One region of the Paenibacillus sp. FSL R5-0407 genome, then DNA from elsewhere that is predicted to be linked to it. Evidence: predicted binding sites of a transcription regulator. Region 1 holds the regulator's gene; each other region holds the start of a gene.
What was found. Region 1 encodes Rex, which represses fermentation and respiration genes when NADH is low (regulators of the CRP and FNR family bind a similar motif). Its sites were predicted from a motif close to TTGTGAAATATTTCACAA; they were not measured.
Positions count from the first base shown of each region.

Region 2: the regulator Rex is predicted to act here: its motif matches at 7,741-7,758, upstream of NYE70_RS15950 (cytochrome ubiquinol oxidase subunit I).
Region 3: the regulator Rex is predicted to act here: its motif matches at 7,435-7,452, upstream of ric (iron-sulfur cluster repair di-iron protein).

Region 1 is NZ_JBBPAX010000001.1:1,407,194-1,417,606, forward strand. It holds gene NYE70_RS06835 (AAA family ATPase) at 1-31, opposite strand, end outside; gene NYE70_RS06840 (hypothetical protein) at 24-557, opposite strand; gene NYE70_RS06845 (cell wall elongation regulator TseB-like domain-containing protein) at 801-1,286, opposite strand; gene NYE70_RS06850 (amidohydrolase) at 1,348-2,649, opposite strand; gene NYE70_RS06855 (redox-sensing transcriptional repressor Rex) at 2,627-3,289, opposite strand; gene dinG (ATP-dependent DNA helicase DinG) at 3,327-6,185, opposite strand; gene NYE70_RS06865 (tetratricopeptide repeat protein) at 6,373-7,002, opposite strand; gene panD (aspartate 1-decarboxylase) at 7,111-7,494, opposite strand; gene panC (pantoate--beta-alanine ligase) at 7,487-8,392, opposite strand; gene panB (3-methyl-2-oxobutanoate hydroxymethyltransferase) at 8,389-9,258, opposite strand; gene NYE70_RS06885 (biotin--[acetyl-CoA-carboxylase] ligase) at 9,537-10,413, opposite strand, start outside.
Region 2 is NZ_JBBPAX010000001.1:3,341,393-3,351,805, reverse strand. It holds gene NYE70_RS15985 (iron chelate uptake ABC transporter family permease subunit) at 1-765, shown strand, start outside; gene NYE70_RS15980 (iron ABC transporter ATP-binding protein) at 759-1,517, shown strand; gene NYE70_RS15975 (siderophore ABC transporter substrate-binding protein) at 1,590-2,576, shown strand; gene NYE70_RS15970 (catalase) at 2,874-4,364, shown strand; gene NYE70_RS15965 (ABC transporter ATP-binding protein) at 4,788-5,531, shown strand; gene NYE70_RS15960 (hypothetical protein) at 5,535-7,190, shown strand; gene NYE70_RS15955 (nitrous oxide-stimulated promoter family protein) at 7,278-7,652, shown strand; gene NYE70_RS15950 (cytochrome ubiquinol oxidase subunit I) at 7,856-9,259, shown strand; gene cydB (cytochrome d ubiquinol oxidase subunit II) at 9,249-10,262, shown strand; gene cydD (thiol reductant ABC exporter subunit CydD) at 10,262-10,413, shown strand, end outside.
Region 3 is NZ_JBBPAX010000001.1:1,603,759-1,614,171, reverse strand. It holds gene NYE70_RS07910 (TVP38/TMEM64 family protein) at 1-3, opposite strand, end outside; gene NYE70_RS07905 (TerC family protein) at 381-1,088, shown strand; gene NYE70_RS07900 (AraC family transcriptional regulator) at 1,186-2,010, opposite strand; gene NYE70_RS07895 (Gfo/Idh/MocA family protein) at 2,156-3,268, shown strand; gene NYE70_RS07890 (sugar phosphate isomerase/epimerase family protein) at 3,297-4,067, shown strand; gene NYE70_RS07885 (Gfo/Idh/MocA family protein) at 4,060-5,142, shown strand; gene NYE70_RS07880 (sugar phosphate isomerase/epimerase family protein) at 5,205-6,173, shown strand; gene NYE70_RS07875 (winged helix-turn-helix transcriptional regulator) at 6,384-6,701, shown strand; gene NYE70_RS07870 (FAD-dependent oxidoreductase) at 6,761-7,330, shown strand; gene ric (iron-sulfur cluster repair di-iron protein) at 7,524-8,231, shown strand; gene nirB (nitrite reductase large subunit NirB) at 8,460-10,413, shown strand, end outside.

The sequences.
Region 1 (10,413 bases):
CGGCCGCCAGCTCCAGCATCCACTTACGCATTCGGCCACACCCCCATATTCTGCGGTACGCGAGGTAAAATAATAAATTTGCTCGCTTGTCCATCACTCAACGTAATATAGACGTTCCGATCGTCCATTTCAGCCTTGGCTGACAAATTGCTGTCTTTTTCCCGCAATTTATCCAGAGTGTCGGTAATACCGGTATACTCTTTATTTTCCATCGCCTGCGCGATCGGGAACAACGCCTCTTCCCACAAATCGTTAAGCTCCTGAGATGCGTTATCTTGCACTTCCAGCTTCAACTCCCGATTTCCGATCCACTTGCGGCCGTCATTCTGAATTTGCTTCACCAGACTGCCAAAATCGGTTCCCGGTTCTAAATTAAGTTTCACCAGGGCCTGTTTCTGGGTAATATCTGTTTGGACGCTCTTCACACCCTCGTATTGATTCAATTTATTTTCAAACGGGCTCTCGACAGCCCATTGTTTATAGGCAAACCATCCTCCGAATAATAGAGTCGCGGAAACAGCCACGCTCGCGATAATTGGTCCAACGCGCAATTTCACGGCATAATCCCCCTTGATGTAATATTAAATTCATATATCAAATAATACATTAAAACCACATTAGTATATATATCAAACTTACAAATATGAGTATATCACATCGTATATACATTATCGAATAAAGTTGTGAATATATTTAAAATTTTTATAAAAGTGCTCTAAAAACAGCCTTGCACTGAAGCACGGACCGCTTGACAGGTCCATGAATTCAGCGCAAGGCTGTTATCATTTCTTATGCAACATTTACCGGTTCGGCAATGTGAATACCTCTTCCAACGCCTGGCCGTCGCTAAACCGGAAAAAACGGTAATAATGATGCGCCTTTTCCTTATAAAAAAGCTGCCAAACCAATTCATTGTTGTAGATACCCGGCAAAAGCCGCACGACTTCAATACCGGGATATTGATCATGTATGATTGTACGGACTTGGCTTTCCGATACGCCCTCGGACAGCAGCTTTACTTCAGCCTGCCCGCCCTCCGGCAGCCAGACCATGATCTCTTGTCCGTCTGCATCCTTGCCTTCCACTACCCAGCATACTTTGTCCCAGACCGATTTCCACACTTTTTCGGCTTCCGTCAGTCCGGCTTCCTGTCTGGCCCGTTGAACGGCTTCATTCTCTCCTTGCCATATATCCTCGTGGACATACAGATAAAAGCGGTGAAGGCCAATGAGCACCAGCACCAAAATCACAATGGAGAGCAGGATCCATTTGGTTCTGTTCTTCAACCTACTCTTCCTTTCCCCGATGCCGGCTTATTCCGGTTTCTCTTTCATACCCTGCGGCATGTTATCGGCCTAACAGGCCCTCAAAGGCAGCCTGGGCTTCAAACCGGACCTTCTCCTCGTCAAGTGTCAGACAAGCTCCGTGCTTAACTACCTGCTTACCGTTCACCCAAACATGCTCGACATCCTTCGAACCCGCCGAGTAAACGGCATGGGAAATATAATCCGTCCGCGGCAAGAAATGGGCTTGCTCCGTATTCAGCGCGATGAAGTCCGCCTTCATGCCCGCGGCCAGTCTGCCCGTATCTTGAAGGAAGAGCGATTTCGCTCCGTATTCCGTACCCATTCTGAGCGCTTCCGCAGCCGGAACTGCGGTCGGGTCGCCCGAGACTCCTTTGTGAATAAGAGCTGCCAGGCGGATTTCCTCGAACATATCTAGGTTATTATTGCTAGCTGGTCCGTCTGTGCCCAGGGATACGGTTACGCCCGCTTTAAGCAGGTCCGGTACGCGGGCAACTCCGCTTGCCAGTTTGAGATTGCTGCCCGGGTTATGGGAAACGGCCACATTGTGCGCCGCCAAAATTTCGATCTCCTCATCCGTCAAATGCACAGCATGTGCCAAAAGTGCCGGACGGCTGAACAATCCCAGGTTCAACAAATGCTGAACCGGACGCAATCCGTAATCCGCTACGTTCTGCTCGACCTCGGCCCGTGTTTCCGACATATGCGTATGCAGCGGCAGATTCAGGTCATGTGCCGCCTGAACGATCTTCTCGATATAATCCGGCGGACAGGTATATGGCGAGTGCGGCGACATCATCGTCGTAATCCGCCCGTCCGCTTTACCATGCCAATTACGGGCAAAAGCCACCGCCTCATCCAGCTTGTGCTGCTGAACGTCAGGCGGGCATAGCCCGATGACTCCGCGCGTCAGTACCGCCCGGATCCCCGATTGCTCGACAACGGAAGCCACTTGGTCCATGTGATCGTACATATCCAGGAAGGTCGTTGTTCCGCCTTTCAGCATTTCCAGAACGGACAATGCTGTGCCGCGGTAGACATCCTCCCCGGTAAATTTAGCTTCCATCGGCCACATTTTTTCCTGCAGCCAGGTTTGAAGCACCATGTCATCCCCATAACCGCGAAGCAAAGACATGGCGGCATGACCATGGGTATTGACGAGTCCCGGCAAGAAGAGCAGGCCTTTACCGTCGAAGGTTTCGGCGCCCTCCACGCCTTCTTCCGGACGCTGTTCGCCTATATAAGTAATCGTGCTGCCTTCTACCAGCATATATCCGCGAATGACCGGCTTCTCCCGGTCCGGCACGGCGAAGGTTCCGTCTTTAATCAACCATTTCCGATTCATGTTCCGAATGTTCCTTTCCTCCGTTCAAATAATAAGCAAGACTCATCAAGTCGGTTGTGAAATCGGCCGCATGCACCCGCACCTCAGAAGGTACCTTAAGGATCGTGGGCGCAAAATTCAAGATAGCCCCAATTCCAGCGGCCACAAGCTGGTCAGCTACTCGCTGGGCTTCCGGTGCGGGAACCGTAATAATTCCGATCCGGATCTGATTGCCTCTTACCGTATCCACCAGATCTTCGATCGGTTGAATCGTGATATTGTTGATCTGGGTACCGATTTTACCAGGGGATGCGTCGAATACGGCGACGATTTTCATATTGTCCTTCAAATAAGCGTTGTAATTCGACAATGCTTGTCCGAGATTACCGGCTCCGATCAAAGCCACGTTGATCTGCTGGTCCAGGTTCAGAATCTGGCGGATTTTCTCGATCAGATAGGAAACGTCATATCCGATCCCCTTTCGGCCAAAGTCGCCGAAATAAGCCAGGTCTTTACGGATTTGCGCCGGATTGAGATCCAGCTTTTGTCCAAGCTCCTGGGAAGAAACCGTCGGGACCTCCCGGCGGCTCAGTTCATTAAGAAAACGTAAATACACCGGCAATCTGCGTACTACGGCGTCAGAAATTTTTTCCGATTTCATTTGGTTATCCCCCTAATAGGCGCGATTTGAAGAACGTTTATTGTTCCTCTGCGTTCAGCCATTCCGAAATTCGCGGAATCATCTGCCCGAGCGGCATATGCTCCATTTTCGGTCCGGGCAAAGAATATAAAAAGTATTTCCCGTAGTAAGATTCCAAGATGCGTGTATCGTAAACAACCACGATCCCGCGGTCCTGCGAAGACCGGACCAGACGTCCGAAGCCCTGCTTGAACCGAATGACGGCTTGCGGAACGGACAGCTTCATGAACGGGTTCTTCTTCTGCTGCTGCAGCCGTTCGCTCTTTGCCTCCACAAGCGGGTGGTTGGGTGGCTGAAAAGGCAGACGGACAATAGCGAGACTCGTCAGAGCTTCCCCCGGAATGTCCACGCCTTCCCAGAAGCTGCTCGTTCCGAGCAGCACCGAAGCATGTTGTCCCTGGAAGCGACGGGTCAGCTTGGTCCGGCTTCCGCTATCCATTCCCTGCCCGATCACGGTAATTCCTTGTCCGGCCAGCAGCTCCTTCAAAGGATCATATACCTGCCTCAGCATCCGGTACGAAGTAAACAGGACCATCATACGGCCCTTCGTTACCACCGCTGTGTCGGCGAGGGACTGAACCAGAGTAGCCACGAAATGATCGTCCCCTACACTTCCCTTTACGCTCGGAAAGTCCCGCGGAATGACCAGCAGCGCCTGTTCCCGGTAATTGAACGGAGAAGGCAGCATCGAAGTAATCAGTCTGTCCTCCGCCGCGGCTTCGGTTAATCCAAGCTGATCTATCATATACTGGAACGATTTGTCGACCGACAACGTAGCCGAGGTCATGACTACACTTTTCTTTTTGTCGAAGAAATAACCCTTCAATTGCGCGCTCACGTCGATCGGAACCGCGAAAATTTGCAGGGACCGGCTACGGTAATTACCGTTTCCTTCTATCCAGTATACCGTATTCTCGTCCTCCAGCTTAATAAAAAATCGCAGCGCATCGCGTTCGGTTCCGAGATCCTTCAAGAGTCCGCTAATATCGGTGATCAGGCTCTCATAGCCGTAATCATGGTCGTCTTCCTTAAGCTCGTTGATCATCCGCTCGCCTTTGCGGAGAACGTCGCCCATAGCCACAAAAATTTGATTCTCCAGCGCGGCAAGCGTATCCCACGCCTTCGGTTTCTTTTGCGGCAGCAAGCGCAGCACAAACTGTCCAGGATCCCCTGGCGCTGCATCGCTGCGTTCAGGCATCAGCGTAAACATCAGCTCGGCCAGCCGATCCCAGTTCTCCTTCACATCCACAAGGGTCGGATACAATCCGTCAATAACCGAACACCATTCCGCAGATTTCTCACTTCCCGATTGCTGCAGCATACTGCGCAGATTCGGGAATTGCCCGGTATTACTATCCTTAAACAGCCGGGTGAGCGTATGGACAACGGTAAAATACTTCATTTGAAGTCCCAAATGCTTGCCTGCCACTTCTTCCAAATGATGCGCTTCGTCAATTACCAGACGTTCGTATCCAGGCAGCAGCTGGTGGCCGGCTTGAATATCGGTGAACAGCTTGGAATGGTTCGTAATGACCACATCGGCAACACCCGCTTCATGCTTGGCCTTGTGATAGTAACATTTGCGGAACCACGGGCAAGAGCGGCCAAGGCACGAGTCCGATTCACTCGCCACCGTTTCCCAAAAATCTCCACCACGGTTTCCAAGGTTCAGCTCCTCGTCGTCGCCCGTCTCCGTATGGGCCAGCCATACGATCATCTGGGCGGCCGTCATCACCTCTTCTTTAGGTGTCGCAAAGTCTCTTCTATTAATTTTATGTTCAAATTTGCGCAAACACAAATAATGCTGTCTTCCCTTGAATACGGCTGCGCTGAACGGAAAAGGCACGACCTCCGTCAACAGGGGCACATCCCTTTCCCTCAGCTGCTCCTGGAGGTTGATCGTATGCGTGCTGACCATTACCTTCTCATCATTCTTCACGCTGTGGTAAATAGCCGGCAGCAAATATCCGAGCGATTTACCCGTTCCGGTCCCCGCCTCGATCAGCAAGTGCTTATCTTCGTCAAAAGCCCGGGTCACCTCGTTCAGCATCAGGTTCTGTGCTTCGCGCTCCTCATAATCGGGCAGCTTGGCGCGCAGCTTCTCCCGGACCTGCTCCATGAATTGCTCAAAGGACACATCGCGAAGCGGATTGCCAAGCATGGAGTTTCTGGCAGGCTCGATGTCCATCCAGTCCTCCACCTGCAGCGCAAACTGCCGGTAATACGTATAACCGTCAGGGCTTTGATCGGCCTCCCGTTCTTTTTCTTGAAGCATGGCATCAAAAAACCAGCCCAGATCGCTGTCTTCTCCGGCAAAAAGGTCTGACAACCTTTGCAAGACAATCAGCGGCAAATCGGCCAGTTCCTCGAGACATTTCAAGAAAATGAGCGCGGTCGCCAAAGCATCGCTATCCGCCTGGTGGGGCCGGTCATGCTCTACCCCAAACTCGGATGCGACCATTCCCAACTGATAAGTGGTCAACGAAGGGAAAAATATTTTCAAAAAATCCATCGTATCGAGAATGCGTCCCGTAAAAGGCAGATACCCGGTTTTATCGAGTGCACTCTGTAAATAATTAAAATCAAAAGCGACGTTATGTCCCACAAGAACGGCGTCGTCAAGTAACGGCACCATTTCCATCATGACTTCGTCCAGATCCGGCGCATCCTTGACATCGTCTTCCGAAATTCCCGTAAGTCCCGTAATAAAGGGAGGTATGGGTATTCCCGGCTTCACATAGGAACTATAGACCCGGGATACTTTCAAATCTTCATCTATAATGGCAAGCCCTGCTTGAATAATTTCATCAGAGGACTGGTTCCCCGTCGTTTCAAAATCGAGTACGGCATATTTCATGAGTTCCAAAGTCCCTTTCGTTCCAGTCTCTTTTACAGCATAACAGAAGTAAGCCGTTTTGAAAATTCCGGTGTAGACGGTATCCCCGGCAATGCGGACACAATAAAGAGCGATGCTCCCCCATTGAAAGGGGACATGCACCGCTCTTCTGAATCATGGCTTTTGTAACTCAGGTGACCGGATTACATTACAGCAGCGACGTCAATTCGTTTCCGTACTGGAGCTTCCCGGAGCTCTTCATACAGGCTTCCAGATTGGCCAAAGGCTCGGGCAGCGAAGGATCATGATAATGGGCCAAAGTAAAATATTCCTTCGCTTTCGTGCGCACGCCTTGCCGGGCTTCAATGCAGCCGAGCGCGTTATAAATAATCGAACGAAGTCGTTTACTACCGGAACCCTCCAGCACTTTCCAGAAATGAGCAACCGCTTCTCCAAACTGTTCCAGATGCATATGGCACATCGCCAAATAGGTTCGAACCACCGTGCTTTCTGGATAGGTTTCCAAAGAAATCTCAAACTGAGGCAATGCCTGGGAAAACATTAAAAGTTTATAATACCCTTGTCCTTTAATAAAAGCAGCGCAATTCATTTCGGGAAGCTGGGCGCTTTTTCCGCTGTCCGGACTTGCCCAGCTCTGGCGGAAATCGCCCATTTTCTCTTCAAAATTAAGCCATTCCTCAATAATGCCGTCACTCATATGCTTGAGCAAATGCCATTTCTTAGCCAGTTCTTGCTTCTGGTCGCCTTGGGCAACAGGGTATAAGGTCACGATTTCATCCAACATGTCATTCATTTCCGCAAATACATGCTGAAACATCATTCGCATCCCACCTTTAACGAAAATGAAAGCAGCTTGAGCCTTACGTTCATTTTTTGTCTTTGGCGGGCTTTTCATTCCCGGAGGCATTAATTGCATACGAAGGGGTTAGCGTACCGTCGCGTGCAGCTCCTGGCTCGCGGTTTCGACCGGAAAGTTATTCTCGTCCACGAACACGACCGTAGGCTTGTGGCTTCTCAGCTCTTCCGGCGACATTTGTGCATAGGAGATAATAATGACCTGATCGCCGGGTTGCACCAGCCGTGCAGCGGCTCCGTTCAAGCAAATGACCCCGCTTCCGCGCGGTCCCGGAATAACATAGGTTTCCAGCCGGGCACCATTGTTGTTGTTGACGATTTGCACCTTTTCGTTTTCAAGCAGATCGGCCGATTCCATCAAGCTCTCGTCGATCGTAATGCTGCCGATATAATTTAAATTCGCCTCCGTTACGGTAGCGCGGTGAATTTTCGATTTCATCATCGTTCTATACATGCAGCGCCTCTCCCTTCTTCATCAAAATTACGTTATCGATTAAGCGCGTCGTTCCGAATTTTACGGCCAGCGCAACGAGGACCGGTTCTTTCGCATCCTTGAGAATTGTCGACTCCTCAACAGGATTCAAGCGCGGATAATGGACAATCTCCACATAATCGATTACCGCCTGTGGCTCGGCCTGAATCGCCTCCGTCAATGCCTTGAGTGCTTCCCCCGCAGTAATGCTCTCACCGGCTTCCACGCCGGACTGCAGCTTCTGCAGGCTTCTGGATAACACCTTGGCTGCTTCCCGCTGCTCAGCGCTCAAATACACGTTACGCGAGCTTAACGCGACGCCGTCGCTCTCGCGGATAATTGGACAAGGTATGATCTCGACATCGAAATTGAGATCCTGAACCATTTGCGCGATCACCGCCGCCTGTTGTGCGTCCTTTTGTCCGAAATATGCGTTAGTAGGCTGAACAATATGAAGCAGTTTGCCCACGACAGTCGTCACTCCGTCAAAATGTCCCGGGCGTGAAGCTCCACACAACCGCTCCGTCAATCCCTCCACCTTGATCTTTGTCGCCGTAGGATGGGGATACATTTCTTCCACGCTTGGCAGGAACACGGCGTCCACGCCTTCGCGTTCAGCCAGCGCCAGATCCTTGTCTTCATCGCGGGGATAGCGGTCGAAATCCTCATTCGGTCCGAACTGGATCGGATTCACAAAAATGCTAAGAACGACGATTTCGTTATCCTGACGTGCCCGCTGCAGCAAGCTCGCATGGCCCTCATGCAGAAATCCCATCGTAGGAACAAGTCCCGTTTTGGGAAATTTTCTATCTTTAGCGGCTTTAATCCGCTCGATCTTTAAGTATTCCTTTAGTTCCCTGATCTCTCTAAACACTTTCATGACCGGGACTCCACCTTCCCTTTGCCGTATAATTGCTCGATCACACCGTCTTCGGCGGCAAACCCGTGTTTTTCTTCCGGAAACGCTTTGCCCTTCACTTCACTTACATATTGTGATATGCCAGTGCGAATCTCGGCACCGATATCGGCGTAAGTTTTGACGAACCGCTTCTCCCGGTAATCCGAGCCGTATTTCAGTACATCATGGAATACCAGCACTTGACCGTCAACCTTCCGGCCGGCACCGATGCCGATCGTCGGAACGGAAATCTGCTCCGTAATTGCTGCGGCTACTTCTTCTGTCACCAGTTCCAGAACGATGCCGAACACTCCGGCGCTCTCCAACGCCTTCGCTTCCTCCAGCAATCGCCGGGCATCGCGCTCATCCTTACCCTGTATGCGATAACCCCCGATCTGGTTGACGGACTGAGGCGTCAACCCGATATGGCCTAGTACAGGGACACCGGCCTCAACAATTCTTCGAACCGCAGGGGCAATTTCGGGGCCGCCCTCCATCTTCACGGCATGGGCGCCGCCCTCCTGCATGATCCGCCGCACGGTCTTCAGAGTTTCATCAATACTTCCGTGATATGTCATAAAAGGCAGGTCGGCTACGATAAAGGTATGCTGCGCTCCGCGGGCAACCGCCCGGGTATGGTATACGATATCGTCGGTCGTTACCGGTATGGTGGAATCATATCCGAGAACCACATTCCCGAGCGAATCGCCGACCAGCAACACATCGATGCCCGCCTCTTCCGCCAGCTTGGCGGAAGGATAGTCATAGGCGGTAATCATCGTAATCGGATTGCCTTCCTGCTTCATTTTTTTCATCTTTACAATGTTCAGTGGATGTTTAACAGCCATTGTTTCTCCATCTCCTCCGGCTTTCCGGTCGTGAGCGTTTCGTTCGCGGACACGCCAAAAAAACCTTTTAGTTTAGGCACTAAAAAGGTCCGAAATCCAAAGAAGAGTCACTGTCGCTCGTTCTTTCTGTCTCGGTCCTCTTCGGCTCAGAGCAGAATCCAACGTCACCGTGGAAATCTCATCAACTCAAAATAAGCTATATTGTGCCCTCAAGAGTGCAATTCGAATACCGATATCGCCTCTTGAGGACAGTATAACAAAATGTTTTGCATTTTTCATCATGCAAGTTGTACATCTCCTGAGAAAATCGTGATGTGATTGCCTGTATCGTCCAGCAGAACCAGCGCGCCGGACTCGTCTAAAGCCTCGGCCGTCCCCTCCGTCTCGCCGCGTGGGGTCTTTACGGTCACGCGCTTGCCTAACGTCACCGATAAGGCTTCCCATAAATGGCCAATGGGTGCGAAGCCTTCCTCTTCATAGAGATTGTAGAGCTGCTCCAACTCATTCATTACGGCCGAAATCAAGGTTGCGCGGCTTTGAGTTTGGCCGCTCTCAATTTTTAAAGAAGTAGCGACCTTATGGAGCTCCGAGGGCAGTTCTTCCAACTCTACATTCACATCGATTCCGATACCGGCTATACAATATTTGATCCGCTCATCTTCGCCGACGGATTCGATCAAGATCCCGCATATTTTTTTGCCTTGAACCAGCAAATCGTTCGGCCATTTGATTCCCGCATCCACCCCGGTAACTTTTCTAATCGCCCGGCACACCGCCACAGCGGTCAACAGAGTGAGCTGCGGCGCAAATGACAAGGGGCGCTGCGGTCGCAGGAGCAAGCTCATCCATATCCCTTTACGGGCGGGAGAATACCATCTCTTCCCTTGGCGGCCGCGGCCCCCGGTTTGTTCCTCCGCGATGACCAAAGTTCCTTCGGGTGCGCCCTCTTCCGCAAGCAGCCTTGCTGCCTCCTGCGTCGACGACGTTACTTCCATCAGGTTCAAATGCCTGCCGAAAGATTTTGTTTGGAGTCCTTCCAGCACATCGCCTTCCTCCAGCTTGTCCGGTGCAAAAACAAGTCGGTACCCTTTACGGGACACCGCTTCGAATTCATAACCTTCTTCACGAAGTTTATTGATCTGCTTCCATACTGCC
Region 2 (10,413 bases), 1.9 Mb from region 1:
AACAATCGGATCCTGACGCCGAGTATTATCGGTCTGGATTCACTGTATATGCTCCTTCAAACGGTGATCGTTTTCCTGATCGGGGGAACGGCCTTAACCATGATGAGCAAAAATTTGCGCTTTGTACTGGCGGTCGGACTGATGGTCGTGTTCGCCATGCTGCTGTACAGAATGCTGTTTCGCAGGGAAGGGCGTAACATTTATCATCTGCTGCTGATCGGGCTCATTTTCGGAACTTTTTTCTCGAGTGTGACCTCGTTCCTGCAAAAGCTGATTGATCCGAATGAATTTCTGGTCATCCAGGATAAAATGTTCGCCAGCTTCAATAATGTCAATTCCGATCTGCTTTGGCTGTCGCTCGTCGGCGTGATGCTTGTGGCGCTTTATTTTGCGAGGTTTACCAAGTATCTGGATGTGCTTGCTTTGGGTCGGGATCATGCCGTCAACCTGGGCATCAGTTATGAATATGTCGTCAAGCGGATGCTGATCGTCGTCGCTGTCCTGATATCGATTTCGACTGCCTTAGTCGGACCGATTACTTTTCTGGGGCTGCTTGTGGCCAATGTGTCTTATCAGTTCTTGAATACTTACCGTCACAAAACGTTGATCCTCGGCGCTTCCCTGGTCAGCTTTATCGCCTTAACCGGAGGTCAGTTGATCATCGAGAGAGTGTTTACCTTCTCCACTTCGCTAAGCGTCATCATCAACTTTATCGGCGGGGTGTACTTCATCTATCTGCTGCTAAAGGAGAATAAATCGTGGTAAAGGTCAGAGGAGTTTCCAAACAATATGGCGGTAAAAAGGTCGTCGACAATGTCTCGCTGGAGATCGCGAAAGGAAAGATTACTTCCTTTATCGGGCCGAACGGTGCGGGGAAGAGCACGTTGATGTCCATGATCAGCAGATTGATTGCCAAGGACGAGGGCGAAGTCTTGATCGAAGACCGTGAAATCGGGCAATGGAAAAGCGGGGAACTTGCCAAAAAGATTTCAATTCTTAAGCAATCCAATCACATCAATATTCGGTTGACGGTGCGGGATCTCGTAAACTTTGGGCGTTTTCCCTATTCGCAGGGACGCTTGAATAAGGAAGACGAAGCCTATGTAGACGAGGCGATCCGCTATATGCACCTGGAAACGATGCAGAATAAATTCCTCGACGAACTCAGCGGGGGTCAGAAGCAACGGGCGTTCATCGCCATGGTCATCGCGCAAAACACGGAGTACGTGCTGCTCGACGAGCCGCTCAACAATCTGGATATGAATCATTCTGTGCAAATCATGAAGGTACTGCGCAGATTGGTCGATGAGCTTGGCAAAACGGTAGTGCTGGTGATCCACGACATCAATTTTGCCTCCTGCTATTCCGACTATATTGTCGCGCTGAAGGATGGCAAGGTGGTCAAGGAAGGCACGACCGATGAAATTATCGAACCGTCCGTGCTGCGTGAAGTTTACGATATGGAAATTCCGGTCCAGGAGATCGGCGGCAACAAAATATGCGTGTATTTTGCTTAAGCATTCTTTCGAAATGACTTTAAATTATGAAAATATGGGGGAATTCAGGTGAATAGCAAAAAGTTAGCGTTAATGTTTACTACTCTGGTCATGGTTCTTGTATTGGCCGCGTGCGGAGCGAACAAAAACAGCGGAAGCAATGGCGGCAACGCTGGAGCTACTGGAAGCACGGATACTACGCAGCCGGCAGCTGCCGCACCAGCCGAGGATGAAGAGCTTACGATCAAGCACAAGCTGGGCGAAGCCAAGGTCAAAAAGAACCCGGCCAAAGTGGTTGTGTTCGACATGGGCGTGCTGGAAACGCTCGACAAGCTTGGTGTGGAAGTGGCGGCTGTACCACAAGCCAGTTTGCCTACCCATTTGAAGAAATACGAAGACGGCAAGTACAAAAATGCGGGGACGCTGTTTGAGCCGGACTTTGAAGGCCTGAATGCATTGGACCCGGATGTCATCTTCATCTCCGGCCGTTCTTCCGAGGCTTATGAAGAGTTGAACAAGATCGCTCCAACGATCTTTATGGGCGTAGATACTGCCAATTATATAGGCTCGTTCACGGAAAACGTGAAAACGCTCGGCGAAATCTTCGGCAAAGAGGCTGAAGCAGAACAAGAGCTTACGGCGATTAACGATTCGATCAAAGCTTTGAACGATGTGGCGACTTCCAGCGGGAAAAAGGGGCTTGTTATCCTGACGACTGGCGGCAAAGTAAGCGCCTATGGACCGGGCTCGCGCTTCGGGATCATTCATGATGTTTTCGGTATCCCAGCAGTCGATGAAAATCTTAAAGCCGATACGCACGGGGACTCCATCTCCTTCGAATTCGTAGCAGAGAAGAACCCGGATTATCTGTTCGTCGTAGACCGCGATGCTGTCGTAACTGAAGAAGGCAAGCAAGCCGAACCGGCCGCTAAGCTGGTTGAGAACGACCTCGTGAAAAAGACGAACGCCTACAAAGACGGCAAGATCGTCTACCTGGACGCTAACTACTGGTACCTTTCCGGGGGCGGCCTGTTGTCCGTACCGGAAATGTTGAAAGAAGTGCAAGAAGGAATTCAGTAATATAACGCAGGCCATATCTGTGATGCAGCAAGCAAGCCCTACGCTCTTATGCGTTGGGCTTGTTTTTTTTCGTTTGGACTTGTCTTACTATCAGCCTTGGTTCCGTTTGTTCCGTTTGGAATATTCACCGGGGATTACTTATATAATGGCAGTGAGAAATCGGAAGTTCAGGAGTTCGGGCGTTCATGATTTCCTCATCTAACCTTCATGCACTTTTTCATGCGGGCATGGTAGAATTTAATTCAGAACTTAGATTAAGTCTAAATACAATATCAAAGCCGAAAGGATGATTTATAGATGAACAGCAACAACAGATTGACGACGAATCAGGGAGCGCCAGTGGGAGATAATCAGAATTCGCGGACGGCAGGACAACGCGGTCCGACTTTGTTGGAGGATTACCATCTGCTGGAGAAGATCGCGCATTTTGACCGGGAGCGTATTCCGGAACGGGTCGTTCATGCGAGAGGAGCCGGCGCTCACGGGGTGTTCGTAACGGAGCGGAGCATGTCCGAGTTTACTAAGGCGCATTTCCTGCAGGAGGCTGGCCGCGAAACTCCGGTGTTCGTTCGGTTCTCGACCGTTATCCACGGTCAGGGCTCGCCGGAGACGGCGCGCGATCCTAGAGGCTTCGCGGTAAAGTTCTACACGGAGGAAGGTAACTATGATCTCGTCGGCAATCATCTGCCGGTATTCTTTATCCGCGATGCGATCAAGTTCCCGGATATGGTTCATTCACTGAAGCCTGCGCCGGATACGAACATTCAGGATCCGGCCCGGTACTGGGACTTCATGTCCCTGTCGACCGAATCCTCCCACATGATGACCTGGGTGTTCTCGGATAACGGGACGCCGGCGAACTACCGGCAAATGGACGGCTTCGGAGTTCACTCGTTCAAGTGGATCAATGCGGAAGGCAAGATTACTTATGTGAAATACACCTGGAAGTCCAAACAGGGAGTCGTCAATCTGTCGGCGGATGAGGTGCGTGAAGTACAAGGGCGAGACTTTAACCATGCGACACGGGATCTGCATGATCACATCGAGCAAGGGAACTTCCCGCAGTGGGAACTGAATGTGCAGTTGATGCCGGTAGAGGATCTCGATCTTTGGAGCTTCGATCCGTTGGATCCGACGAAGGTATGGCCGGAATCCCATTATCCGCTCATTCCAGTCGGCACGATGACCCTGAACCGTAATCCTGTGAACTTCTTCGCCGAAGTAGAGCAATCGGCATTTTCTCCAAGCGTACTGGTTCCGGGCATTGAACCGTCCGAAGATAAGCTGCTGCAAGGGCGGCTGTTCTCTTACCCGGATACGCAGCGTTACCGGCTCGGCGCGAACTATCTGCAAATTCCTGTCAACTGCCCGTATGCGCCGGTCCGCAATCATCAGCGCGACGGCTTGATGAATGTCATGCAGGACCCATCGCCGGTTAATTATGAGCCGAATAGCCTGGAAGAAAGTCCGAAAGAAGACCCGCATTACCAGGATAGCGTCGTTCCGGTAACCGGGCATATCGGCCGCGAGAAAATCGCCAAGACCGATGATTTTACACAAGCGGGCGAACTGTATCGCAGCTTTACTCCTGAAGAGCAGGCTAACCTGATCAGCAACCTGGTGAACGATCTGCGGCAGACGACGGAACAAACCCGGCTGCGCGCCATCTGCAACTTCTTCCGCGCTGACGTCGAGTACGGCATGCGGCTTGCGCAAGGATTGGGCGTGGACATCAGCGGGTTCATTCCGGCCGCTCCGGCTGCGGGAAGCCAAGAACAAGAGGCATAAACGGGATTGAAATCAATATGAAGAATAGAAAAGACGGAATCCGTGAAGGGTTCCGTCTTTTTTTGCAGTAATGTTATATGAGGGACCTTCCGCAAGCATGCTCGATGGATGGATGGATTGGATAATTTCCAAGCAATCCGCCGATTTTGAAGCCTGTAAGAGATTTGGTTGGACAAAATCCAAGCCGTGGTGCTTACGGAGAGCCATTTTGATAGTGTCGGGTCTCGTTGATTGGAAAACCTCCAATTAAGTAATGGGACGCGAACTTTCCTGGGGATTATGATTGGATTATATCCAATCACGCCGTAGTCGGGATGAAGAGATGATCTAGAAAAGATTCAAAACGGAAAGGGTGGGAATATGATCTCGAATAACTCGAGCAACTCGAATAACAGTCCTGTTATCACCTTAAGAGATTTAAGAATGAGATTTTCGGACAGGTACGTCTTGAACGGAATCGATCTGGATGTGAACCCCGGTCAAATTATTGGATACATCGGCCCTAACGGGGCAGGAAAGAGTACGACCGTTAAAATTATGCTTGGCCTGGTGGAAGGCTATACCGGCGAAGTCCGGGTTTTCGGCGAAAGCCCGAGCGACGGAGGCGTGGATTACAAGAAGCGCATCGGCTATGTGCCGGAGGTCGCAGAAGTGTACGATACGTTGACGGCACGGGAGTATTTGACGTTTATAGGCGAGCTGTACGGCCTGAAGCCAGCGGATGCGGAGAGCAAAGCGAGGCGACTGTTGGAGATGTTCGGGCTGAAGGATGTGTTTAACGTCCGGATCGCTACCTTTTCCAAAGGAATGAAACAGAAGGTGCTGATTATTTCCAGCCTCCTGCATAATCCGGATATTCTGTTTCTGGATGAGCCGTTAAGCGGCCTGGATGCCAACAGCGTGATGGTGGTGAAGGAAATTCTCGCCCTGCTGGCTGCCCAAGGAAAAACGATCTTTTATTCGTCTCACATCATGGACGTCGTGGAAAAGATCAGCGATCGCATCATTCTGTTGGATGGAGGGCGCATTGTGGCGGACGGCAGCTTTGAAGAGCTGAAGGGACAGAGCCAGGAGGGATCGCTGGAGCAGATTTTTAATCAGTTGACCGGATTTAACGAACATCAAGAGATCGTAGAGCAATTTGTGGCGATCGTGCAAGAGGTGTAGCCGATGAAAGAGATGAGAACGTTATGGGTGTTGGACCGGTTCAAAGGCGTCTTCGGAAAATTTGGAGTAGACTACCCCGTGATGCGCCGCATTCTCCAAATCAAGCTGACGATGGACGGAAGAAGAGTGCCCACTATTATCGGCAAGGCCAGGAACAAAGATCAGGCTGACAGCGGGAAGATAAACGGAACGGAGAAAAACCAGTTCTTCAGCTCTTTGTGGCTGTATCTGATTTTCGGTGCGTTCAGCTCCATGTTTGTGGGGCTCGGCGACAACTTTATTTTTCAGATGAGCCTGATTTTCGGCATATTCATGTTTATGATCATGACCTCGCTGATTTCAGATTTCTCATCCGTGCTGCTGGATATCCGGGACCGGAACATTTTGTCCACGAAGCCGGTGAACCGCAGAACGATTGCGATGGCCAAGATGCTGCATATCTGCTTCTATATGTTTTTCCTGACCGGGGCAATTGCGATCGTTCCGCTGGGTGTAGGACTCGTCCGGCATGGAATAGGATTCTTTCTGCTGTTCGTGGCCGAGTTAATCTTGATGGACCTCTTAATCGTCGTGATTACGGCGTTGATTTACCTGGCTGTGCTTAAATTTTTTGATGGCGAGAAGCTGAAGGACTTCATCAACTATGTGCAAATCGGACTCACCATCGTTATCGCGCTGGGGTATCAGTTGCTTATCAGGCTCTTCGACTTTGTTGATTTGCAGCAAGCGGTGTTTCAGCCGAAATGGTGGCAATTTGTCATCGTCCCGGTTTGGTTCGGCGCGCCGTTTGAGACGCTGCTGCACGGAGACAACAGTATACCGTACCTTTTGTTTTCGCTGCTGGCTTTATGCGTGCCGATCCTGACATTTCTGTTGTACATTAAACTGATACCGTCGCTGGAAAGGAATTTGCAAAAGCTTGCTGACCCGGGGAGCCGTAAAAAGGAAGGCGCCGGAAAATGGCTGAAATCCATTTCACATTTGCTAGGCTCAAGTCCGCAAGAAGAGGTATTTTTCAGATTTGCCTGGACGATGATGGGGAATGAACGGGAATTTAAGCTTAAAGTGTACCCCTCTATCGGCTTCTCGCTGATCTTCCCTTTCATCTTTTTGTTTACGAGCGGCAGGGAACACGGATTATCCGGATTACCGGGGACGAAGCTGCATCTGTTCATTTACTTTTGCGCCCTGTTGGTTCCGAACGTCATATTGATGCTGAAATATTCGCGCAGCTACAAGGCGGCATGGATTTACCGGGTTCTGCCGATCGGCGATCGCGTTCCGGTATACCGGGGAACCCTGATGGCGGCTGTGGTCCGGCTCATTTTGCCTCTGTATGCGGTAGAGGCCGTCGTATTTGCCATCCTTTTCGGGGGCAGAATTGTTCCCGATTTGATTGTGGCCGGCCTCGCTATCTTGGCCTATTCCGTGCTTAGTTTTGCTTATCTAAGCAAAGCGCTTCCGTTCTCCGAACGGTTAGAAACGGCTCAGCAGGGTGAAGGTATGCGCATGATTCCGCTCATGCTGCTGCTAGGGGGGTTCGCTCTGGTGCATTATGCGGCGACTTTGGTCAGCTTTGGCGTATATGTATATGCAGCGTTGCTGCTTGCGGCCAACTGGGTTTTATGGCAAAGAGCATTTTCCGTTAAATTGCCGTGAGGGAGCCCGTGCAACACAAATTAGGATTTTTTACGAAAAAGGCAGAGGTTATCCCACAAATTCACATTACTTAAGCGGGGGTTGGAAATGGACACATTGACTAAAGGCTCGGGGCAGGAACGACGCCAGGCCGGGCCTAGAATCAGCCGGGAGAAGGCAACCGTCGGGCATATGATTTTGATTTTTTGCAAAGGAAAGCACAGAGAGGTTACGAAGGAAGGCGGTTTATGCCAAGATTGCCGCGAGCTGCACCGTTATGCGATGAACCGGCTGACTTACTGCCGTTTCGGGGAAGAGAAGTCCACCTGTGTGGACTGTCCGGTTCATTGCTATGCTCCGGATCCCCGAGAAATGATTAAGGAAGTAATGCGCTATTCCGGTCCCCGCATGCTGTGGTCCCACCCCGTGCTGACGATCCGGCACATGCTGGACGGACGGAAATCCAAAGCAGTGACTAGCTGACACATTTTTTTCACAACCCTACAAATAAGAAGCAAAGTCGCGCCAGCACTGGGCTTTTAGGACTTTGTTCACTAATGTGACATCTATCATGTGATTCTTGTCACAAAATTATTACTTTTTACCCGTCTATCTTCATAATTCCGTGATAGAATTCACATTAGTTAAGAATTAATCTTGTTTGAAGAAAGTAGGGAAGAAAAATTATGGATCCGTTAGTGCTAGCGAGACTTCAATTTGCGGCGACGACGATTTTTCACTTCTTCTTCGTGCCTTTGTCCATCGGTCTGGTTCTTCTGATCGCCATCATGGAAACGATGTATGTCGTTAAAGGCAAAGAGGAATACAAGAAGATGGCGAAGTTCTGGGGCAAGCTATTCCTCATTAACTTTGCGGTGGGCGTCGTCACGGGGATTATTCAAGAATTCCAGTTCGGCATGAACTGGTCGGACTATTCACGGTTTGTAGGCGACGTTTTCGGAGCGCCTCTGGCGGTGGAAGCCCTGTTTGCCTTCTTTATGGAGTCTACGTTTATCGGATTGTGGATCTTCGGTTGGGATCGCTTGTCCAAGAAAGTCCACTTGCTCTGCATTTGGCTGGTAGCGCTCGGAACGACCATGTCGGCGTTCTGGATTCTGGCCGCCAACTCGTTCATGCAAAGACCGGTTGGCTTCGAGATCAACAACGGACGCGCAGAAATGAATGATTTCTTCGCCTTGATCGGCAACGGCCAGTTGTGGGTAGAATTTCCGCATACCGTGCTCGGTGCATTCGCCACCGGCGCGTTTATGATTACCGGCATCAGTGCCTATAAATTGCTGCGTAAGCAGGATGTTCAATTTTTCAAAAAGTCGTTCACGATTGCGGTCATTGTCGGCCTGGTGGCTTCTTTCTCCACCGCGTTGTTCGGGCACCAGCAGGCGCAATATCTGGTAGAAACGCAACCGATGAAAATGGCGGCTTCCGAAGGCTTGTGGGGCAAGAGCGGCGACCCTGCACCTTGGACGGTTTATGCACATATCGATTCTGAAAATGAAAAGAACAATTTTGAAATCAAGATTCCTTATCTGCTCAGCTTCTTGTCGTACAGTTCGTTCTCGGGCGAAGTCAAAGGCATGCATCAGCTGCAGGCGGAGTATGAACAAACTTATGGTCCGGGGGACTATATTCCTCCGGTACGCACGACCTTCTGGAGCTTCCGGATTATGATTGCCGCCGGATGTCTGATGATTGTGCTTGGGATGTACGGCGCCTATCTGGCATGGCGCAAAAAACTGGAGCAGCCGAATAAATTTTTCTACCGTTGCATGCTTTGGGCGATCTCGCTTCCGTTTATCGCCAATACGGCGGGCTGGGTTATGACAGAATTCGGGCGTCAGCCTTGGACGGTATTCGGATTGATGCAAACGAAAGACAGCATTTCGCCAAGCGTTACATCGGGGCAGCTGCTGTTCTCCCTGATTGCTTATTGCTTAATTTACACTGCATTGGCTATCGTGATGGTTTACCTGTTCGTGAAAACAATCAAGAAGGGTCCGAACGCCATAGCCGCTTCTGATGACCATTCGTCAGATCCATTCTCGAAGGAGGGATACCACCATGTCTCTTAATGAACTCTGGTTTGTGTTAGTGGCCGTATTGTTCATCGGTTTCTTCTTCCTTGAAGGATTTGACTTCGGGGTCGGAATGAGTACCCGTTTTCTCGCCAAGAATGATATGGAGCGCCGCGTCCTGATTAACTCGATCGGTCCGTTCTGGGACGCTAACGAGGTGTGGCTGCTGACCGCCGGGGGTGCGATGTTCGCGGCATTCCCGAACTGGTACGCCACCATGTTCAGCGGATACTATACTCCGCTCGTAGTTCTTCTGCTTGCCTTAATTACGCGCGGGGTAGCGTTTGAATTCCGCGGAAAAGTCGACAATGGAAAGTGGAAGGGAACGTGGGATGTCGCTATTTTCCTCGGCAGCCTGCTGCCTCCGTTCCTGCTCGGCGTCGTTTTCTCCGGCCTGCTTAAGGGCTTGCCGATTGACGGCGACATGGAAATGAAGGCTGGACTGTTCGATATGGTTAATATATATACATTAGTAGGCGGTATTACCGTAGTTGTGCTTTGCCTGGTGCATGGCCTCATGTTCACCTCGCTGCGCACGACCGGAGATTTACGGGATCGCGCCCGGAAGCTGGCACATAAGCTGCTGATTCCGCTGGCCGCCTTGTTCGTCATCTTTGCTGTCATGACTTACTTCCAGACGGATGTATTCGAAGTTCGCGCTTTGCCTCTCGGTTTGATGGCCGTAGTGGGTCTGGTCTGCTTCCTGCTTGCGGGAATGTTCATGACCAAGCGCAAAGACGGGTGGGCATTCGGCATGACGGGCGCTCTGACCGTGCTTTCGATCTCGGGCGTATTCGTCGGGTTGTTCCCTCGGGTGATGGTCAGCTCGATTAGTGAGGCATTTTCGCTTACGATTCATAACGCGGCCTCCGGTCATTACTCGTTGAAGGTTATGACGATCGTTGCTTTGACACTGCTGCCGTTCGTACTGGGATATCAGATCTGGAGCTACTTTGTTTTCCATAAACGTGTTCACGAAAAGGAGCATTTGGAGTACTAATGGGCCAGGGACTAATGAAATACAAAGGGATCAAGCCGGTAATGGCCGTTATGGCGGGCTTGACCCTGATTCAAACAATAGCAATTATATTGCAGGCTAAATGGCTGGCGGAGGTCATCTCCGCCCTGTTTGCCGGCGCTAAGCTGCAGGA
Region 3 (10,413 bases), 200 kb from region 1:
CATGGTGCCTCCTTTTTCTCTCCTAATATCATATCAAATCTGAAAAGAGAAATGAGCGGAATTGATGAGACAGTGGCTGGTTTCTCTGAAATAACTATGAAAAATCTAGCGTTATCGCTCTGTTCATGCTATACTAACTTCAATAAAACATGCATGGTTCCCAAAGGGGAGTAGCTAGATACAATAAAGTCGTCATTACGGGTTCATCGCCCCGGCTTTATTGGCAACCTTTCGTTGTTAGCGAGACCTTTGCCCGGCGAGTATTGGGTAAAGGTCTTTTTTGATGCGATAATGCGTCGCGCCCAATATGAGCGCGGCGTATTTTTTTATGCCGAAAACCAGAGTATACAGAAATGTAGAGAACAGAAAGGGGAGAGAACATGGATTTTATGAGCCCGGAATTTTGGATGGCTTTGCTATCCATCATTCTGATCGACCTCGTTCTTGCCGGAGACAATGCTATCGTGATCGGGCTTGCGGCAAGAAACGTACAAAAGGCGGATCAGAAAAAAGTAATTATATGGGGGACCGTCGGGGCTATCATCGTACGTGTTATCATGACGTTGCTTGTACTGGAATTGCTTAACATTCCGGGACTTCGTCTCGTCGGGGGACTGGCGCTGCTATGGATCGCCTACAAGCTGCTTATTGACGAGAAAAATCATGAGATAAATGCAGGCAACCAAATGTGGGCGGCTATCCGTACTATCATTATTGCGGATACGATGATGGGGCTGGATAACGTATTGGCCGTGGCAGGTGCCGCACATGGAGATTTCCTGCTCGTCGTGATCGGACTGGCCGTTTCCGTCCCGATTATGGTTTGGGGCAGCACTATGATCCTGAAGCTTACGGAACGCTTCCCGGTAGTTATTACGATCGGGGCTGCGGTGCTAGCCTGGACGGCTGCAAAAATGCTGGTCGAGGAACCGCTCATTCACGACTGGTTTGCAAACGGATTGGTCAAATATGGTTTTGAAGTCATCGCTATTATCGGAGTCGTAGCTCTTGGCACCATGGTCAAGAAAAAGAAGGAACGCCGACGCCAGATTGAGCAAACCTTGAAGCACGGGAATCAGCCGACCTAACCGGCAGACCCTAAATCATAGGAAAACGCCACCCAACCTCCAAGCTGGAGGGTACGGTGGCGTTTTTTTAATGTATAGAAGTGCACGAACAAATAGCTTAATTAGCTGCGCCTGAACCCCTGGCGGCAAGCCGAAATTGCTTCGGGGACATCCCGTATCTTTTACGGAACACTTTGTGAAAATAATTGTAGCTTGGAAATCCCGAGCTCTCGGCAACATGCTCCAATGTCAGTGGACTGAATATAATCCGCTCGCGGGCCATGTTTAATCGGACTTCCAGCGTGTATTGAATAATACTCGTATCAAACGCTTCTTTGAACAGATGAACCGCGCGAGACACGCTGATCCCGACATGGGCGGCGGCGTCCTCCAGCTTAAAGGGGGAAGCGGCGTTTTCCTCGATATAACTTTTGATCTGATGGGCAAGATAGGTTGGGAAGGTCGGCAGCGGCTGTTGCAGCAAGTTGCGGTCGATATCCATGCACAAGATCTTCAAATAGTATTCCGCAATTTCCGGAGATGGATTGGAGATCCGCTGCTGCTCCAGCATAATTTGCCGGAAAGCTCCCAGTATCCCCTCGGAAAGCGGGAGTCTGATTTTTTTGGGCCGGGTATGCTTCTTCCACCAGTTATCCACCCAATCTCCCGACAAAAAGATATGATAATCCCCGCTGTTGACTACGGTTTCGCCAAGCGGGCTGTTCTCGGCTTCGATCCGCAGTTCGTAAGGCTCTCCGGGTTCAACGAGCAGCAAGTCCCCGGGCTCGACCAATTCCAGACGTCCGTCGATCCGGGTCCGGCAACGGCCTGCAGTCTGGAAACGAATCAGGTGGCTATCTAATCCGTCAGGCTGGATGCTATGGAACGGCTTTCTGTGCACCGAATAACCGGCTAGCAATATTTGCAGGTTTAGATGATCCATAAGGGGCATTCTCCTGTGCTTCTCAAAAAATAATGACCAGATTGTTCATGTTTCAATCATATTATTCATTTTACAAAGATGCAAATTGAAATACCATGTAGAAGAGTCGACTGACATCCGTATCGCTTCGGGAGGAGTGATGAGAATGACAAAAATGAAATTAGGAATTATTGGCTGCGGCAATATCAGCCCTGCCTATTTAACTTATCTTTCGCAGAGTGACGTGATCCAAGTTCACGCCCTGGCGGATTTATTGCCGGAGAAAGCGAAGGAGCGGGCAGAAGAATACGGGATTGCAAACGTATGCACTGTGGAAGAACTTTTGGAGCGGCAGGATATCGATCTTATTTTGAACCTGACGATTCCGTCTTCTCACGCATCGGTAAACCTGAGTGCGCTGAACAGTGGCAAGCATGTATATGTGGAAAAGCCATTGTCTGTTTCGCTGGCGGATGCGAGAGCGACCCTAGATTTGGCGGCGTCAAAACATCTGCGTGTCGGCTGTGCCCCGGATACGTTTCTGGGAGCGGGCATTGAGACGAGCCACCGGGCTATCCAAGACGGATGGATCGGCAAGCCGGTAGCTGCAACCGCTTTTATGATGGGAGCAGGCCCGGAGGATTGGCATCCTAACCCCGACTTCTTTTATGCGGAAGGCGGAGGGCCGATGTTTGATATGGGTCCGTATTACTTGACGGCCCTTGTGCAGCTGCTTGGACCGATCAGCCGGATCAGCGGCAGTGCGGGAAGCCCGCTTCCGGAGCGGGTGATCCAATCGGGTCCACGGGCCGGACAAAGCATTCCGGTACGGACGGCAACGCACTACAGCGGAACACTCGATTTTGTCGGGGGAGCCGTCGGCACGATGGTGATGAGCTTTGACATTCCGGGCGGAAGCACGTTGCCCTGGATCGAAATTTACGGTACCAAAGGAACGTTATCTCTTCCGGATCCGAACTATTTTAACGGTGAAGTCAAAGTCCGCCGTCATGGATCGCAGGAGTGGGAAGTACTGGCGCCCGTATTCGAGTCCGGACCGAATGAACGGGGCAGAGGGCTTGAAGATATGGCGAGGGCCATCTTCGAAGGCGTAGAGCACCAGGCGAGCGGCATAGTAGCCTATCATGTGCTGGAAGCGATGCATGCCTTTGAGCAGTCCTCCAGAGAGGGCCGACATGTTGAACTGGGCAGTGCGGGCCGGCTGCAGGTTGATAAGGATGGTCGTTTGGTAGAGGCCAGAGCTATTGAAATGAAATAGTCAAAAAATAAATACGGGGTGACTTAAAATGGTACAATTAGGATTGCAACTTTATACAGTACGCGATGCGATGGAACAGGATTTCGAAGGTACCCTTCGCAAAGTGGCCGGTCTCGGTTATCAAGGTGTGGAGTTCGCCGGTTATTACGGACGTCCCGCTGAGCAGGTTAAGTCCATATTGGCGGAAACCGGTTTGGCCGCGCTGGGGGCTCATACTCCTTATGCAAGGCTCCGCGATGCGCTGGATGGGGAAATCGCTTACAATAAAGAAATCGGCAACCGCTATCTTATATTTCCTTTCCTGGAGGAAGCTGACCGCACCCGCTGGGCGGAAGTGATTGAGGATTTGAAAAGAATCGGCAAACGCTGCGCCGAGGAGGACATGGTACTCTGCTATCACAACCATGAGTTTGAATTGACCCAGAAGCTTGGTGATGAGACGGTGCTCGACGCGATCTATTCGCAGATTCCGCCTGAATTGATTCAAGTGGAATTGGATTCCTGCTGGGTCAGCTACGCAGGGTTCAGTCCGCTGGAATACATCTCCAAGTACAAGGGTCGCATGCCGCTGCTCCATCTAAAGGACATGATTACAAAACCTGACGGCTCAGCGGAAACGGTGGAGCTCGGCAAGGGTGAAATTCCTATTGCGGACATTGCGGATGCTGCGATTGATGCGGGAGTGAGCTGGATTGTAGTGGAACAGGATTATTGCGCAAATGAACCGTTGGAAAGTATCGCGACAAGCATGAAATGGGTACGCGATTACGCACAAAAAGGAGGAAAACTCAATGTCTAAAACATTAAAAGTTGCAATTATCGGATGCGGTGGCATCGCAAACGGCAAACATCTGCCTAGCCTTGCCAAGCAGCCGCAAGTGGAAATGACGGCCTTCTGCGATATCGTTGAAGAACGCGCAGCCAAGGCGGCTGCCGAATACGGCATTGAAGGCGCAAAGGTGTACACTGATTTCCGTAAACTGCTTGAAGAAAGCGATGTTGATGTCGTGCATGTCTGCACGCCAAACGATTCCCATGCCGAGATTACCGTAGCTTCGCTGGAATCCGGCAGACATGTTATGTGCGAGAAGCCGATGGCCAAAACGGCTGAACAAGCCCGTCAAATGCTGGATGCCGCTAAACGTACCGGCAAGAAGCTCAGCATCGCCTATCAGAACCGGTTCCGCAGCGACAGCTTATACCTGAAGCAGTTGTGCGAGAACGGGGAGCTCGGCGATATCTACTTCGGCAAGGCGCTGGCGCTCCGCCGCCGTGCGGTTCCAACCTGGGGCGTGTTCCTCGACGAAGAGAAACAAGGCGGAGGACCGCTGATCGATATCGGCACCCACGCATTGGACTTGACCCTGTGGCTGATGGACAATTACGAACCGAAAAGCGTTACCGGCTCGGTATTCCACAAGCTTGGCAGCCGAGAGAATGCGGCCAATGCGTTCGGTCCTTGGGATCCGGAGCAATTTAAAGTAGAGGATTCCGCCTTCGGCTTCATTACCATGAAGAACGGAGCGACGATTGCGCTGGAGTCCAGTTGGGCGCTTAACGTACTGGATTTCGGAGAAGCGAGAACTTTGTTGTGCGGAACGGAAGGCGGAGCCGATATGAATGACGGTTTGCGTCTGAATGGCGAAAAAATGAGCCGTTTGTATGAAACGAAAGTTGATTTCGGTTCCGGCGGCGTAGCTTTCTTTGAAGGCGAGCAGGAAACGGACGCGGTACGCGAAGCCAGAGCCTGGGTGGAAGCCGTACTTGAAGACAAGGAACCGCTTGTCAAACCCGAGCAGGCACTCGTCGTAACGGAAATTCTTGAAGCGATTTATGAATCGGCTAGAACAGGCAAAACCGTTTATTTTGATTAATGCAGCACACATGAACTTATTATATAGAAAAGAGCATTTCAGTTACCTGAGGAGGTATGGATATGAAATTAGGTGTTTTTCTCGTACTGTTTGGAGGACGTCCGCTTGAGGAAGCGTTGGATCTGGTAGCCGCTCAAGGATTAAAAGCGGTGGAGATCGGCACCGGCGGCCATCCCGGCAATGCGCATTGCAACCCGGACGAACTGCTGGAGAACAAAACGGCACGCGATAACTTCAAGAAGGCGGTGGAATCCCGCGGCCTCACCATTAGTGCGCTGAGCTGCCACGGCAACCCGCTGCATCCGCAAAAGGCAATTGCCAAAGAGTTCCATGATGCGTATGTGAAGACGGTTCAATTGGCTGAGCTTCTGGAAGTTCCGGTTGTTAATACGTTTTCCGGATGTCCAGGTGACCATGAGGACGCCAAGTATCCGAACTGGCCGGTCGCTCCGTGGCCGAATGATTTCAAGGAAGTCCTGGATTGGCAGTGGGAGAACAAAGTGATTCCTTACTGGACCGAATGGGGCAAATATGCCGCAGATCATCATGTGAAAATCGGACTTGAGCTGCACGGCGGGTTCTCCGTGCACACGCCGGCTACACTGCTTCGTTTGCGCGAGGCGGCCGGCGAGGTCATCGGTGCCAACCTGGACCCAAGCCACATGTGGTGGCAAGGAATCGATCCGGTGCAGGCGATTTCCATTTTGGGCCGGGAGAACGCGATCCATCATTTCCATGCCAAGGATACAACGATCGATCCGGTCAATGTCAACCGGTATGGCATTACGGACATGCAGCCATATACGGCAATGCTGGACCGTGCATGGCAATTCCGCACGGTAGGCTACGGTCATGACCTCAAGACCTGGGCCGATATCATCAGCGCTCTAAGACTGCACGGATACGATTATGTGGTCAGCATCGAGCATGAGGACGGATTGATGTCCACAGAAGAAGGATTTACCAAAGCGGTTCGAAACCTACAGCAAATCCTGATTGAGGATTCCGCCGCAGATATGTGGTGGGTATAAGTTTCCGGGTACCGAAATATACTTAGCATGTAGCGGCTGCCGCCCGGCAGCCGCTTTTTCATATCAAGGAATTGTTGTATAATTCAAGATAGACGTGGCGTGAAACGCAGGTGTTCATTCCTTATCAAATATGCTATGATGAAATATACTAACTAATTGTAAGTCTCATACGGCTCCAATATCGGTTTATATATTAAGAGGTGAATTCAGATGGAAGATAATAATTTCGCGATGTGTCCACGTTTTGAATCCGCGTTTGTGATTCTCGGCAAACGCTGGAACGGTCTGATCATTCATACATTGATGAGCGGACCCAAGCGTTTTAAGGACATTTCTAACGGGATTCCGGCCATGAGCGATAAGATGCTCTCCGAACGGATGAAGGATCTGGAGAACGAGGGGATCGTTGACCGGCATGTCTATCCCGAAACTCCAGTACGCATTGAATACGAACTGACGGAAAAAGGAAGAGCGCTAAGTCCGGTCATGGAACAGGTGCAATGCTGGGCTGAGCAGTGGATCGAGTAGTCTACGTGCCGTTATCCCGCAGCGGAGCGGCACGAATTATATAGAAAGTGGGTGTACTTGTGGCTGAGGTAATAGTAATCGGAGCGGGACCAGCAGGATCTAGCGCAGCATTATTTCTGGCCAAGGCAGGGAAGGAAACCCTGGTTCTTGACAGCAATGCCAGTATGACGAAACGGGCATGGATTGAGAATCACTATGGAGCCAAGGACATTTCCGGACCGGATTTGCTAAAAATCGGTCGGGAGCAGGCCCAGAAGTTCGGAGCCAAGTTCATTGAGGAGAAAGTTACGGTAGTGGATACGAACGGCGGATCCAAAGTGACCGTAAAGACGGAATCCGGCCGAAGCTATGAGGCATCCCATGTCATCCTGGCAACCGGAGCATTGACGGAATTGGCGGGGGCGATCGGCCTTGAGCTTAAGGAAGGCAGAGAACCTAGAATCAAGACCGTGATCGATACCGACGGAAACGGACGCACAAGCAATCCGCGGATATGGGCTGCTGGTACGGTCGCCGGCGTAAGCGTTCACACGATTATTACGGCGGGTGACGGCGCTAAAGTAGCCATCGAGCTGATCAGTGAACTGAATGGCGAACGCTACGTGGACCACGATGTATTAAAGTCATAACGTTATAACATCCACCAAAACACATAAATGAATAGTGGCAGATTCAAAGCTTCCCAGAGTTAATGTCTCTTGGGAAGCTTTTTTGCGCAGAATGGACAAAAGGTTTGTGACGCCAATCACAAAGCAGGGGGTAAAGGTACGCTAAATTGAATATAGTTTGATTAGAGATGCTAAACAGGAGGGAATAGGTGTGATGGAGCAGAAGCTGCTATTCGACAAGAAAAGTTTAGTCCGGGATATCGTACTTGAATTCCCGAAATCAGCAGATTATTTTCGTCGCCGCAAAATTGACTTTTGCTGCGGTGGTAACCGGCCTCTTCAAGAGGCGGCAAAGGAAAGAAATCTGGAAGTCGATGAACTGCTATCCGATTTGGCAAAACTGGCCGTGGATCATCCGAATGCGGAGGAGAGGGATTCCTGGACCGATGCGGATTCGCAAACCCTTATCGGGCATATCGTGAATAAGCATCACGCTTATTTGCGTGAAGAATTGCCGGAGCTGCATAAGAGTGTAATCAAGGTCTCTCGCGTACATGGCGGGCACGATCCTCATTTAGTCGAAGTAGAACAACTGTACGGCCAGCTCCGAAACGAACTGCTTGAACATACAGCCAAGGAAGAAGCGGAAGTTTTTCCGAAAATGATAAATTGGGAACTGGGTCAAGAACAAGAAGTTCTAAATAAAATGCTTGCGGCGATTACAGAATTGGAAGCGGAGCATGACGGGGCAGGCAAGATTTTGAAACGCTTGAGAGATATTACCGGAGATTTTCAGCCGCCGGCGCATGCTTGTACGACGTACCGTACGACTTATGCACGATTGGAAGAGCTGGAAGGGATGACATTTAGTCATATTCACCTTGAAAATAACATTTTGTTTCCTCGTTACACGTCTTTATAAGCAGAGAAAAGTGGAATATGGACCTTCCCTCCTTGAGCAGGAGGGAAAAAATTGTGTTTTTCAATAGAAAAACATAAAAATGTATGAACAATATTGTGATAAGTTTCACATTTAGTGTGAAATAGATCACAATGTATTTTGAATTTTAAATTATAATTAAGTTATTAAAGAAAAAGAAAATGTTAGTGGACAAAGAAACGATTGCATTTTGAAGGAGGCAATTCCAATATGGGAACAGATAGAGAAAAGCTCGTGGTGATCGGTAACGGGATGGCGGGAATCAGCGCTGTCGAACAAATTTTGAAATTGACGAAGAGATTTGATATTACGGTGTTCGGGAGCGAGCCGCACCCCAACTATAACCGGATTATGTTGTCTTATGTTTTGGAAGGCAGCAAAACGATCGATGATATCGTGCTTAATGATTTGAACTGGTACCGGGAGAATGGAATTACGCTGTATACGGGAACTACGGTTGCCAAAATCGATGAGCAGACTAAAGAAGTAGTTACCGCGGACGGAATGCGGGTTCCTTATGACAAGGTGCTGATTGCTACAGGTTCCAACTCGTTCATTTTGCCGATTCCAGGCAGCGACAAAGAAGGCGTAGTTGGTTTCCGCGACATTGCAGACTGCAATCAAATGCTTGAAGCGGCTAAAACCTGCCGTACAGCAGCCGTCATCGGCGGAGGATTGCTTGGTCTTGAAGCAGCTAAAGGGCTGGTTCAGCTTGGGATGGATGTTACGGTCGTTCACTTGATGGAGGACTTGATGGAGCGTCAGCTTGATCACCAAGCCGCTTCGATGCTGAAATCGGAGCTCGAGCGCCAGGGAATCAAATTCAAAATGGGCGCGCAAACGGCCGAATTGCTGGGCGAAACGAGAGTCAGCGGCCTGCGGTTTGCCGACGATACGGTATTGGATGCCGAGTTTGTCGTAATGGCGGTAGGGATCAAACCGAATGTCGCGGTTGCCAAGGAAAGCGGAATTACCGTCAATCGCGGGATTGTTGTTGACGACTATATGCAAACCTCGATGGAAGGCGTGTACTCGGTCGGCGAATGTACGGAACACCGTGGCACCTGCTACGGCCTGGTTGCTCCTTTATTCGAACAGGGCATGGTGCTGGCTAAACACATTAGCGGCGTCGAAGCCCCTCCGTATGAAGGTTCGGTCGTATCGACCAAGCTTAAAATTTCGGGCGTTGACGTGTTCTCGACCGGTGAATTCATCGATGGTCCGGAGCACACCGTGATTGCGAATAAAGATGATTGGAAACGTACCTACAAGAAAATTTTGCTGAAAGACGGAGTTATGGTCGGTGCCGTACTCTTCGGTGATATTACGGATTCGGCTGAACTGCAAAAGCTGATTAAACAGAAAACGGTCATGACGGATGAATTGTACGGTACATTGATGGGAACCGGCTGCTGCGGCGGCGGGGCCAAGAAGACCACATCCGTGGAAAGCATGCCGGATGAAGAAATCGTCTGCGGCTGCAACGGCGTTACCAAAGGTACGATCGTAGATGTAATTACGAATCAAGGTATGACAACGGTTGATGAAATCAAAGCATGTACCGGAGCCACCCGTTCTTGCGGAGGCTGCAAACCGATGGTTGAGCAAATTTTGCAGTATGTGCTTGGGGACGGCTTCAAGTCAACAGCCAAACAAGGAATTTGCGGCTGCACTACCTTGAGCCGTGATGAAATCGTGGCCGAAATCAAGGAGAAGGGCCTGCAAACAACTAAAGAAGTAATGAATGTGCTGGGTTGGAGCCAACCGGAAGGCTGCTCGAAGTGCCGGCCGGCCATTAACTACTACCTCGGGATGATCAATCCGGATACGCATGAAGACGAAAAGGAATCGCGTTTTGTCAACGAGCGGATGAACGCGAATATTCAGAAGGACGGAACCTATACTGTCGTTCCCCGCATGTATGGCGGTGTGACTACACCGGAAGAATTGAAACGGATTGCGGACATTTCGCTGAAATACGATGTGAAGGTCGTTAAAGTAACCGGCGGCCAACGGCTTGATTTGATCGGCGTCAAAAAAGAGGATTTGCCAAAAGTCTGGGAAGAACTCGACATGCCTTCGGGCTATGCGTACGCTAAATCGCTGCGCACGGTGAAAACCTGCGTCGGTTCGCAGTTCTGCCGATTCGGTACCCAGGATTCGA